Regions from separate parts of the Methylophaga sp. UBA4204 genome, predicted to be linked through region 1. Evidence: riboswitches for the same ligand, from Rfam matches in the RefSeq annotation. Region 1 holds a riboswitch; the other holds the start of a gene.
The links. Region 1 has a riboswitch for cyclic di-GMP ahead of B3182_RS11060 (hypothetical protein). Riboswitches for the same ligand answer to the same signal wherever they lie in the genome.
Positions count from the first base shown of each region.

Region 2: linked by a shared signal. The riboswitch ahead of B3182_RS07080 (VPLPA-CTERM sorting domain-containing protein) and the one ahead of B3182_RS11060 (hypothetical protein) in region 1 are both predicted to bind cyclic di-GMP.

Region 1 covers NZ_DFTU01000077.1:28,679-34,550, reverse strand. Annotated here, with positions in the region: gene B3182_RS11075 (hypothetical protein) at 1-8, shown strand, start outside; cyclic di-GMP riboswitch class I at 331-416, shown strand; gene B3182_RS11070 (hypothetical protein) at 445-969, shown strand; cyclic di-GMP riboswitch class I at 1,180-1,261, shown strand; gene B3182_RS11065 (hypothetical protein) at 1,291-1,809, shown strand; cyclic di-GMP riboswitch class I at 1,965-2,043, shown strand; gene B3182_RS11060 (hypothetical protein) at 2,086-2,589, shown strand; gene B3182_RS11055 (polysaccharide biosynthesis/export family protein) at 2,712-3,263, shown strand; gene B3182_RS11050 (OmpG porin family protein) at 3,302-4,486, shown strand; gene B3182_RS11045 (GumC family protein) at 4,502-5,872, shown strand, end outside.
Region 2 covers NZ_DFTU01000048.1:55,415-61,286, reverse strand. Annotated here, with positions in the region: gene B3182_RS07090 (bifunctional diguanylate cyclase/phosphodiesterase) at 1-2,225, opposite strand, end outside; gene B3182_RS07085 (hypothetical protein) at 2,630-3,109, opposite strand; cyclic di-GMP riboswitch class I at 3,232-3,309, shown strand; gene B3182_RS07080 (VPLPA-CTERM sorting domain-containing protein) at 3,325-3,930, shown strand; gene B3182_RS07075 (PFL family protein) at 4,004-5,377, opposite strand; gene B3182_RS07070 (glycine cleavage system protein R) at 5,388-5,872, opposite strand, start outside.

The DNA of each region.
Region 1 (5,872 bases):
TTGCATAACACCAAATGAGTTAACAATATTGTTAGTTTTAAGAAAAGGGAGCTTCGGCTCCCTTTTTTTGCAGTTATGTACTTGATTCAGTTAGCTATTATTCACAGCATGAAGTGGGACAACCAATAGAATATTGTTATAAAGTTCATTAAATATGGATATTGTGAGAAAAAGAAAATCAGCTATAATCAGCCTGAAATATATAATTTTTTTGCAATAAATTTGTCACTAGTACCATAGTACAATTTCAATCATGCAAATGAAGTAGTAGTGTTTAATCATCACCGAGATATTTCTTGGAGATAAAAAGTTCAGAAACAATGTTGTTTCTGTTTTTGTTGCCAAACTTACCGTGAGGTAAGGTCGGAAAGCCACGGATCTTCTGGCTGGATTATGAAGATGGCCGGGTTGCATTGCTTAATTTTTCAATTAAAGGAAATTATTATGAAAAATGCGATGCTATTTTGTATAGCTTTATTGTTCTCAGTTGGTGCTAATGCCGCTACACTGACATTATCAACAGTTGGTTCTTCAGGTGCTACTCAAAGTATTGATCTGAATAACAACAGTACAGTTCTTGCTGGTGGTACTGTTGCTAATTCAGGAGTTTGGGAATCATTGTTTGATGTTCAAACTGATGTTGATACACCGGTGAAAGTTGAGTGGTCATTTAACCCAACTAACAGCTTGAGTAATGCTCAATTGGCCTTTGGTCTGTTGACTGGCCCTGGTGGTGGTTATGTTGGTGCGCCAACTATTTTTAACATCACTGGTGATTTTATCTTTACTGCTATTTTGACAGCGGGATCATTCTTTGGTGTTGATATTTTTAATGCCACATCAGATGTTCTGAAATACGACCTGTCAATTTCTGCAGTACCAGTACCAGCTGCATTATGGTTATTTGCTCCAGCATTGATGGGCTTTTTCGGTTTACGTCGTAAAGCACTGAAAACAGCTGCTGCATAGTAACAAATGAGTTAACAATATTGTTGGTTCAAGGAAAGGGGGCTTCGGCTCCCTTTTCTTTGTGGGGCTCAATATCATCAAAAGACTCTAAAATTTTGCATCTGCGATTTACCTACCTGATTTGAAAAATCCACAAAAACTGTTAGTCTGTAACTGAACTTTCAGGAATATAAGAAAGTCTCAATTTTAGAAACAATTCTGTTTCTATCTTCAATATAAAGCCAAACTTGTCGTGAGGCAGGGTCGGAAAGCTACGGATCTTTAATTGACTAAAGATGGCCGGGCTGCATTGCTTATTTTTTCACTTAGAAGGAAATTGCTATGAAAAAAGCGATGCTATTATGTATAGCCTTTTTATTCTCTGCTGGTGCAAACTCAGCAACTCTTAATTTAACAGCTGAGGGCTCAAATGGGGCATCCCAACAGCAAGTCACCTTAAATAAGAACAATGTTGTTTTAGGTGGTGGTGTTGTTGAAAGCTCCAGATCAAATTGGAGTTCAATGTTTAACGTCACAGCAGATACAAATACTGCGGTTGATGTTGAATGGTCATTTAACCCAGTGAGAAATCTGGTTTCTGCTACTGTAGCAATTTTTGCATTAGATGGTAGTTTTACAGAAACGTACGATATAACGGGCGATTTTACTTTTTCGGCCATATTGTCAGCAGGTAAAACTTACGGTTTGGATATTTTAGATGCTACATCACATGCATTAAAATATGATGTGTCAGTTACCTCATTATCAGAAGTGCCTGTACCAGCCGCATTATTTTTATTCGCTCCCGCCTTATTAGGATTGATTGGCTTGCGTCGTAGAGCCAAGATGACTGCAGGCTGAAACGGTTAGGAGAAATAAAAAGGGAGCTTGAAGCTCCCTTTTTTATATATTTTTTGTCAGAAAAGACTCTGTACAAACTGAATAAAAAACGTTATGGTTAAATTAACTTCCTTAAAAAGCTGGGAAGTTTTCACAATGGAAAGGATTTCTTCTTTCCTATCAATAGCCAAACCTGTTGTGAGGCGGGGGCGGAAAGCCACGGGTCTTACCTTGTAAGATCGCCGGGTTGCATTGCTTAACTTAATCTATAAATCAAACCCCTTAAAGGAGCGACTTATGAAAAAAGCGATGCTTTTCTTTATGACGTTATTTTTCTCAATTAGTGTAAATGCAGCAACCTTAAATTTGACCACCGCCGGATCATCAGGTGCTACGCAAGAAGTTAGCTTAAATAACAACGATGTTGTATTAGGCCACGGAACGGTAGATGAGCCAAACACCAACTGGTCATCATTTTTTGATCTATCTACAGATCAAAATACACCCGTTAAAATTGTATGGTCATTTAATCCAGAAGCAAATCTAAGTTCAGCTACCGTATCGTTATTTGAGATGGGTGGTGCTGTTATCGATCAGTTTAATCTCATCTCAGATTACTCATTTACCGCCACGCTTATGACTGGTATAAACTATGGTTTGGATATCTTTAGTGCTTCTTCTGATGAGCTGAAATATGATGTTTCAGTATCGGCTGTGCCTATTCCAGCAGCGCTTTTTCTCTTCGCACCTGCCTTATTCGGCCTATTGGGACTGCGTTTACGTGCTAAATCAAAAGCGTAAAACTGATTAATTCAATAATAATATCCAGTTAAAATAAGGGAGCAGAAATGCTCCCTTTTTTTATGCTTAAATAACGTGTTATCATCCGAAGCGAAAGTAATTTATAAACATGGAGAAGAATAATGAATAAATTGATAAATGCAGTGTTGCTATTAGCGGCACTTTCGATTGGAACAGTTGTTCATGCTTCAGAACCTTATACACTTAATGCAGGTGACATGTTAAGCATTTCAGTTTGGAATGAAGATGCCCTGCAGAAAGAAGTCGTTATTCTTCCAGATGGTACTATTTCGTTTCCCTTAGCTGGCCAAATAAACGCGAAAGATAAAACGGTAGTTGAAGTAGAAACCGAACTTAAAGAAAAACTTTCAGAATATATCTCGGATCCAGTCGTTAACGTTACCGTAAATCGGGTTTCAGGTAACACTGTACATATTCTAGGTAAAGTCCAGACTCCCGGCTCCTTTGGAATGAGTCAACCGCTTGATGCAATGCAAGCTTTGAGTTTGGCTGGTGGACTTACGACTTATGCGAAAGAAAACGACATTATCATTTTGCGTAGAGATGGAATGAAACAGCAAATCATTCCGGTCTATTACGCAAATATTAAACAAGGCAAATCACTTGAATCTAACGTGCTGCTTGAAAGCGGTGATGTCATTATTATTCCTTAATGAGGAATAATAATTATCGACACCAAAATGGAGTCAGCATGAAAATAAAAATTATTATGTCGGTTTTGGTAGCAAGCATGTTCCAATCCAATATCGCCAGTTCAGCCGAATACATTATTGGTGCCGATTTTTCTCCAACATTCAGTTATGATGACAATGTTCAGTTACAAGAAGATAAAGAGGGCAGTTTTGTTACCAAACTTGCACCGACATTATTACTTTCTCGTTCTGTCGAAAACTCAACAGTCGCACTTAATACCGGTTACAGGGTAGAAAGATATACTAGTTTAAGTGAGCTGGATCGCCAGGATCCTTTTGCCAATTTAACGGGTAGTTATAATACAGAACGCAGTGCTTATGCTTTAACAGCAAGTTATGCTGAAAGAGCTCAACGCTCTATTGCTGATGAAGATACCGGTGATTTTGCGTCTAATGCAACGGTAACATCAAAATCATTGGCACCAAGCTATCAATATCAATTTAATGAACGTGACTTTGCTTATACCAGTTTTAATTATAACGAGCGAACTTATGATACAAGCGGTTTTAGCGATAATGAGACGAGGTCCTTAACAACAGGTTGGCGGCGCAATTTGTCAGAACGTTTGACCGGGGGGCTGGCACTAACTTATGCACAATACGAATCTCAATCAGAATTTATTGAATCAGAATATGACAGCTATAACCTAAGTGTAACCAGTACTTATCTAATGAGTGAACGTTGGTCATTTTCAGGACAAGTAGGATATCGAACATCTGACAGTGAAACGCAATCACTTTTTGGTGGGCCAAGACAAACAGACAGAAGCTCAGGATCGTTATTTGATTTTTCGGCAAATTATATTGGTGAATTAAATACTTTGACATTTTCCTTATCACGTTCACTTAATCCTTCGGGTGAGGGAGTGGTCAATGAAACTGACCGAGTATCCCTTAATTGGAACAGGGATATTGCAGAAACCCTTTCGTTGTCAGTCAATACGTCGTATCAGGAAACGCAGTCTGCTGATGACCTATCTAACACTGATAGAGAATATTTTACCCTTTCGCCAGCGCTCAACTGGCAACTCGAAAGAAACCTTGCCCTTAAGATGGGGTATCAGTATCGCCAGCAAAAAGGCAGCAGTTTTGGTGGGTTCGATACGATTGATGACAAAGTCGACAGTAATATGTTTTTCTTAACGGTAAACTATAACTGGGATGGACTGCGTTTTTCGCGATAACTTTAAGAGTACATAATGGAAGAAGAAGTCAAAAGTCTACGGGATTATCTGGATATTCTGTGGCGACGTAAATACTGGATTGCGATTCCAGCTTTAGCTCTGATGATAGGCACGGTAGTATTCACATACTCACTTCCAGAGAGTTTTAAATCCCAGGGTTTGATTTTGATCGAATCACAGGAAATTCCACAGGATTTGATTCGCACCACCGTCACTAGTTACGCAGATCAGCGTATAGAGGTTATCAAACAGCGTCTACTCACCACCAACCGGATTATGGAAGTTGTTGAAAAACATAATCTTTATTCTGAACAAAGAAAAAGCTCACCGATCACCGCACCAATTGTTGAGTTGTTTAAAAGCAATGTTAGTGTGGATATTATTCAAGCAAATGTGACGGACCCTGCCAGTGGTCGCGCCAAAAAAGCCAGTATCGCCTTTACTGTCTCGTTCATGGATCAGTCCCCACGAAAAGCTCAACAAGTTGCTAACGAGCTGGTTACAGAGTTTTTAAATGAAAATGCCAGAGCTAGAACAGACCGGGCCGAGGACACCACCCAGTTTTTGAAACTGGAAGGTGACAGAATGCAGAAAGAAATTCAGCAAACCGAAAAAGAAATTGCGGAATTTCGAGATCAATACAGTGACAGTCTTCCTGATATGCTGGATTACAATCTGAGCACGGTTCAGAACATTCAGGAAGAAATCTCTTCAATACAAAATCAGATCATGGTGTTGAGTGACCAGATGACCACCATGGGGTTACAGCTTTCGATGATTCCCAAGCAAGCTACCGGTGCGACCAGCAATGCTGCAGGTCAGCCTTCAGCACCGATGATGGCTTTACAAGAGCTACGCGCGCAATATCGTTCGATGCAAAGTAAATACTCGGCTAACCATCCTGATTTACAACGCGTAAAACGTGAAATAGATGCCCTTGAGGCAGAAGTTGGTGTCGATGCGTCCCCTCGTGAAGAAGTTGAAATGCAATTGACTTCTGCCAGAAGTAATTTGCAAACACTTAAGCAACGTTATGCGACAGAGCATCCGGATGTAAAATCTGCTGAAGCAGAAATAACCCGTTTGGAACAACGTCTAGCGGATCTGCCTGAAGAGAATACTGATTTTGAAACACAAACCACTACTAGTTCTACAAATCCAGTATATATAGAAGTCAGCGCCAAAATTGATGCAACTGAACGTGAGATCGGTCGTTTGAGAGAGAGGCAGGCAGACTTGCGTGAAAAACTGGCTGAGTATGAAAACCGTGTTTACCAGACCAATCAGGTGCAACGTGCTTATCAGGATCTGACCCGTGATCGTGAGAATAAATTAGCTAAATATCAAGAGTTAAGAGCCAAACAATTAGAAGCAGAACTGGCACAA
Region 2 (5,872 bases), on a different contig from region 1:
CGTGAACCAACCTGCTGTAACAGCAAGTCACCTGCCTGATGACCAAGTGAATCATTGATGGTTTTGAAGCGATCCAAATCCAGAAACAAAACGGCCAATACATCGGCATGACGTGTAGCATGGGTAATCGCATGCCCGAGACGATCCATCGTCAATAAACGGTTTGGTAAAGCGGTTAATGAATCGTGATAGGCAAGATATTCAATATGTGCTTCCTGCTCTTTCCGTTCCGTTATATCCTGGGCAGTGCCGGCAATTCGATACACATCGCCCGCTTCATTCAATATCGGAAAGGCTCTTTGGTGAATATGACGAATGGTGCTATCCGGGCGGATAATGCGAAATTCAATATCGTATTCGCCAGTTATCTTGCCTTGAACAACAGCCTGACTGACATTATTTATATCTTCAGGATGAATCGTTTCCAACCAGGACGACGGCTTATCATAAAGACTTTCACAGCTGCGTCCCCAGATGCTTTGATAGGCTGGACTGATATAAAGCAGATGCCCCATAGCAAGATCGGTCAGCCATACAACTTCTTCAATATTATCGGCAAGTTGCCGGAAACGTTCTTCCTGCTCCCGCAAAGCAATTTCAACCGCTTTTCTTTCAGTGATGTCATGCGTTAGTGCCAGATTGTAGCCAATTCCGCCATACTCAAAATAGTTGGCATTCACCTCGACTGGAATGATCCTGCCGTTTTTTGTTTTATGGCGAGTTTCCAAACGAACGGAACGTTCTTGTTTAAGTTCTTGCCAATGTTCGTTCCAAACCTCCTGAGAGGTATCTGGGTCAACTTCAGGAACGGACATAGCCATTAATTCGTCACGGCTGTATCCCATGGTGTGACAGGTTTCATCGTTGACATATCTGATGCGCCCTTTTCCATCCAGCAGATAAATGCATTCTTTTACCTGATTGATAGCAAAATTTAACAGGGCGATACTTTGATCTGATTTTTTACGCTCTTCGATATCTTCTATCTGCGAAACTAAATACAGCGGCTGGTTGTTTCTTCCTCTGACAATGCTGGTTGTGAGTCTTGCCCAGAAATAGTCCCCATTTTGATGACGATAGCGCTTTTCAATCTGCATATAGGGAATTTGATCAGCAATCAGCCGATCAAGCTCCGCTTGTCCTTTATGCAAATCCTCGGGATGGGTCATTTCCTGATAGGTCATTTGCAGTAGTTCAGTTTCGGAATAGCCGAACATTTCATAAATGGAATGATTGGCTCTTAACCACTGCCCACTCAAGGACAACACCCCCATTCCAATCGCAGCAAATTCAAACGCCTGCCGAAAGCGTTCATCACTCTCACGTTGTTCACGATATATCAGCAAGCTGGTCAAGCCATCAGATAAACGATGACCGATTTCACTGAATAAACGTTTTTCGTCGTTAGTCCACTCTCGCTCATACGAACATTGATGCAAACCAAACACCCAGGGTTTACCGGTTTTTGGATAGATGGCCGTACCGATGATTGAGCGAATATGATGCTCTCTCAGAAATTCGGGTGCATCAGGACTTTCTATAGTGGTAATCAGCGTTACTGGTTCACTGTTGGCCAGATAGGCTTCCAGACCTCGGGCTGCCTCTTCGGTCATCGGGAAATCTGTTCCAGCAGACAGACCACCAGGGTAGTCAGGAGTGGTCTGCTCCATGGGGATATGCCAAGTGGCACTTGCTGGATCACAAGGATATAAAAGCCATGCTCTGTCACATGCAAAACACGACAATATCGCTGCCAGAACATCACTCATCATCTGCTCAAGATCATTGGTGCCCTGAATAGCCCGGTTGACCTGATCCAGACATTCAAGAAACCACAAATGAGACTGATTTTCCTGCTCTGTACGTTTCAGGTCGGTGATATTTTGAAAATAGCCATGCCATACCATTCCGTTTTCTGAATCCGCTTCAGGCATGGCTTTGCAATCCACTAAAACCTTACCTTTCTGAGGGTGTAACACATGCCAACCCAGATTCAGAGGTTGCATCGTTTGAGCTGACTCAGCCATTTTCTGCAGAATAATGCCACGATCATCTGAATCAATGCTCATCCATGCAGACGAGGAATCTTCAATAATTTGTGCTGCGGTAAAACCAAAAATATCAACGATGGAAGCTGTACTGTCGAGAATTGCTATCTGCCGCTCAGACTGCAGACAAAACTTCACTATGGCAACCGGTGAGGTATCGGCTACATAGCTGTTCACGAGAGGCTTTTTGGCTTTGTTTTGGCTGAGGTGGTCATTAGATAGATGGTCAATACCCCGTCTGTTTTTACTTAGCGATTAAGTTGAAATAATTTCAAGGACTTACTGATTCATAACAGGCAATTAAAAATATTTAAACAGAACTGTTAATTGATTTTAACGATCTTAAAATGCCGGGGCATCTTAGGCATATTACCTTTTCATTACAAGGGATAATTCTCACTAAAACCAGGGACTTTTACCTTGGTCGTAATATATTGACTCCAAGGAAAGAAAATAATTTGTCCCGTAGAAATTTAATGCGATTATAGAGATTTATTCTCCAAAAACCTGTGCTCTCCATCTCATCCTCAAGCATGAACTAAAAGCAAGTGGTCTTATGGTTTTTGTGAGCGTTTGATGAGTCAGGTCAGTAGAGTTGTAAAACGTTGGGCGGGAGGTGAGTTTACAAAAACACCTGGATCGTTTTTTTCTGCGAAGCAGACATTTACGATCACATTTTCATAAAGCCAGTAAATATAACCGCCTTCATCCATCCGGTAGCGCCACTGGTACTGACACTGTACCCACCCTTCTTCGAGCGAAGTAAGTAATATCGGTGGTTCATCGGCCTGTAATCGTGGTTTGAACTCCACTGTCTTGACTTTTAAACCAACACGAAAACGATCAATTAAAAAATAATCATCTGTCAGTTGATAGCGAATGCGATTTCCGGAAATATCATCCCCATGCTTATCAAGCAATATTTGCTTATTAGACAAAACAGAAGAGGAGGATTTTAGCGGATAGCGATCAGGTAATCCTGCCCTTGCTTTTTTGTGCGCATCAGAAAGCTGAGATTTATCCCACTGAAAGATAATAATTTGTACAACGAGTTTTTGCATTAATAAGTTACCGGACTAACCGTAAGTGATTTATTAAGTGTATTTGTACCAAAGTACAATTAAAAAACGTCTAAATAAGGATTATTTTGAATCTGTGTCGAACTTTATAAGACACATTTATTTTTAATTTTTGCCAAACTTAATGCGAATTAAGGACGGAAAGTTTCCGGTCTCAAAGTTGAGATTGCTGAACTACAAAAATTGAGGATATATCTATGAAAAACTTAACAAAAATTTTAGCAATATCTGCATTATGTTTTGCTCCAGTTTCCTTTGCTGCAACCATTGATAGCCTATATGATAGCTTTGAAGGTGAAGGTCAGGCGAGTTCTGTCTTAAACTATAACAGCTTCGTTAATTGGGATGTATCAAACGGTACGGTTGATTTGATCAAAAACGGTAATCAATGGGGAATCGTTTGTTCAGTTGGTAGCTTTTGCGTAGATCTGGACGGCTCAACTGGTGACGCAGGAATTTTGTCTTCTAAAAATGGTTTTTCTGCAGGAAAATACAAAGTGAGTTTTGATTTATCTGGTAATCAACGTAATGGTCCTGCTGACCAAGTTTCGGTGTTGTTTGGAGCAGGTGCACTTGTTAATCATCTTCTCTTGGATTGGGATGAAAATTGGCATACCTATAGTTTCCTGGTTGATTTGGTTGATGGGGATAAATTATCTTTTAGAAACTTCGGGGGGGATAATGTTGGAGCGATGCTGGATAACATCCGGGTTTCAGCCGTTCCAATACCAGCAGCAGTTTGGTTATTTGGTTCAGGTTTGATGGGCTTTTTAGCAATGCGTAGAAGAGCGAAAAGCCAGTAATTCTGACGCTTATTTTATCTAAAAAAGCCGTGACAGTTTCTGTCACGGCTTTTTAATTGTTAGCATAAGATGATCAATTGACCAAGCTTTGAATCGGAGCAGGAATACGTCCGCCTAGTCGCACAAAGCGGTTTTCCTGATTCCCCATATTGACAGCCATCACTGGGCCTTCACCCAACAAACCACCAAACCGGACAATATCACCTGCTTTTTTGCCAGGCGCTGGAATCAATCTTGCTGCTGTGGTTTTTTTGTTAATCACACCAATTGCCATTTCATCAGCAATAATCGCGGATAGCATTTCAGCTGAAGTATCTCCAGGTAAAGCCACCATATCCAGGCCAACTGAACAGACTGCCGTCATGGCTTCGAGTTTTTCCAGATTCAAGGTGCCGTTTGCAGCCGACTCAGCAATGGTCAAATCTTCACAAACCGGAATAAACGCACCACTTAAACCACCCACATGTGAGCTGGCAAACGCACCACCTTTTTTCACTGCATCATTGAGCATGGATAAAAATGCGGTACTGCCAGGTGATCCAAAAGCTGGCAAACCGATCGCTTCAAAAATCTCTCCGACACTGTCATTACGATTCGGTGTCGGTGCCAACGACAAGTCGACAATACCAAATGGCAGATTGAGTAATTGTGCCACTTCACGGCCCACCAACTCACCAGCACGTGTCAGTCTGGCTGCTGTTTGTTTAATGACATCCGCCGCACGGCTCAGATCCATATTTTCATCTTCAGCCAAGGCTTTTTCCAAAGCCGCTTTTACTACACCGGGACCACTGACACCAACACTGACAACCGCATCTGCTTCACCGATACCTAAATAAGCACCGGCCATAAACGGTACATCCTGAGGAATATTGGCAAAGACCACTAATTTTGCAGCAGCAAGGCCATCATCGTCTGCAGTGAGTTCTGCAGCCTGTTTGATGATTTGCCCCATCTTGAGAATCGCGTCCATGTTGATACCGGCACGCGTACTGGCCACATTGACGGATGAACAGATTCGTTGCGTTTCCGTCAGCGCCTGTGGAATGGCTTCGATCAAAGCCTGATCGCCCTTACTCATGCCCTTCTCTACCAAAGCAGTAAAACCACCAATAAAATCCACACCCAATTCATGCGCCGCTTTATCAAGCGTTACGGCGACCTCAACTAATTGTTCTGAACTGAAAGGTGCACCGACAACACCGATTGGGCTGATAGAAATCCGTTTATTGGCAACTTCAATACCGTAGCGTCTTTCAATGCGGTTACAGGAAGCCACCAATTGGCCAGCATAACGGGTGATTTTGTCGTAAATTTTACGTTTGAATGTTTCCAGATCATGACTGACGCAATCGGTCAGGTTGATGCCAACAGTGACGGTGCGAAGATCCAGGTTTTGTTCCCGCACCATCATCAAAGTTGAAATAATGTCTTTTTCGTTGAGCATGAGAGGTTCCTTAATTACTGATGTTGCTCACGGATTCGAAGATCTTGCGATGTTGCGTATCAATTTCGATATCCAGTCTCTGGCCGACTTCATGGAGTGCATCACGCAAATCCTGCATGATGGTTGAACGCGGTACATCAACTTCAAACACCATCAGATTATCCATCGGATTCTTACCGCCTTTGAAAATCGCCTGAATATTGGTGATATTCACCCCATGACGGGCGAGTTGGGTAGATACTTCAGCCACCAGACCCCGTCGATCCGGGCCGATTACGGTCAGAATATAGGGTTGCACTTCAGGCGGATTTTCCTGCCAGGGTGTTGGTTGCTCATCCCAGGGATCAACGTGAATCGACAAACGCATTTTCTGGCCTACCTGCTGGAGAGCCTTGTGTAATTCTTCACACTGAGCGTCTTCCGGCATTGAAACCATTAATAATGCGCCGAATACCGATTGAAGCAGTGTTTGGCTCAGATTTTCAATATTACCGC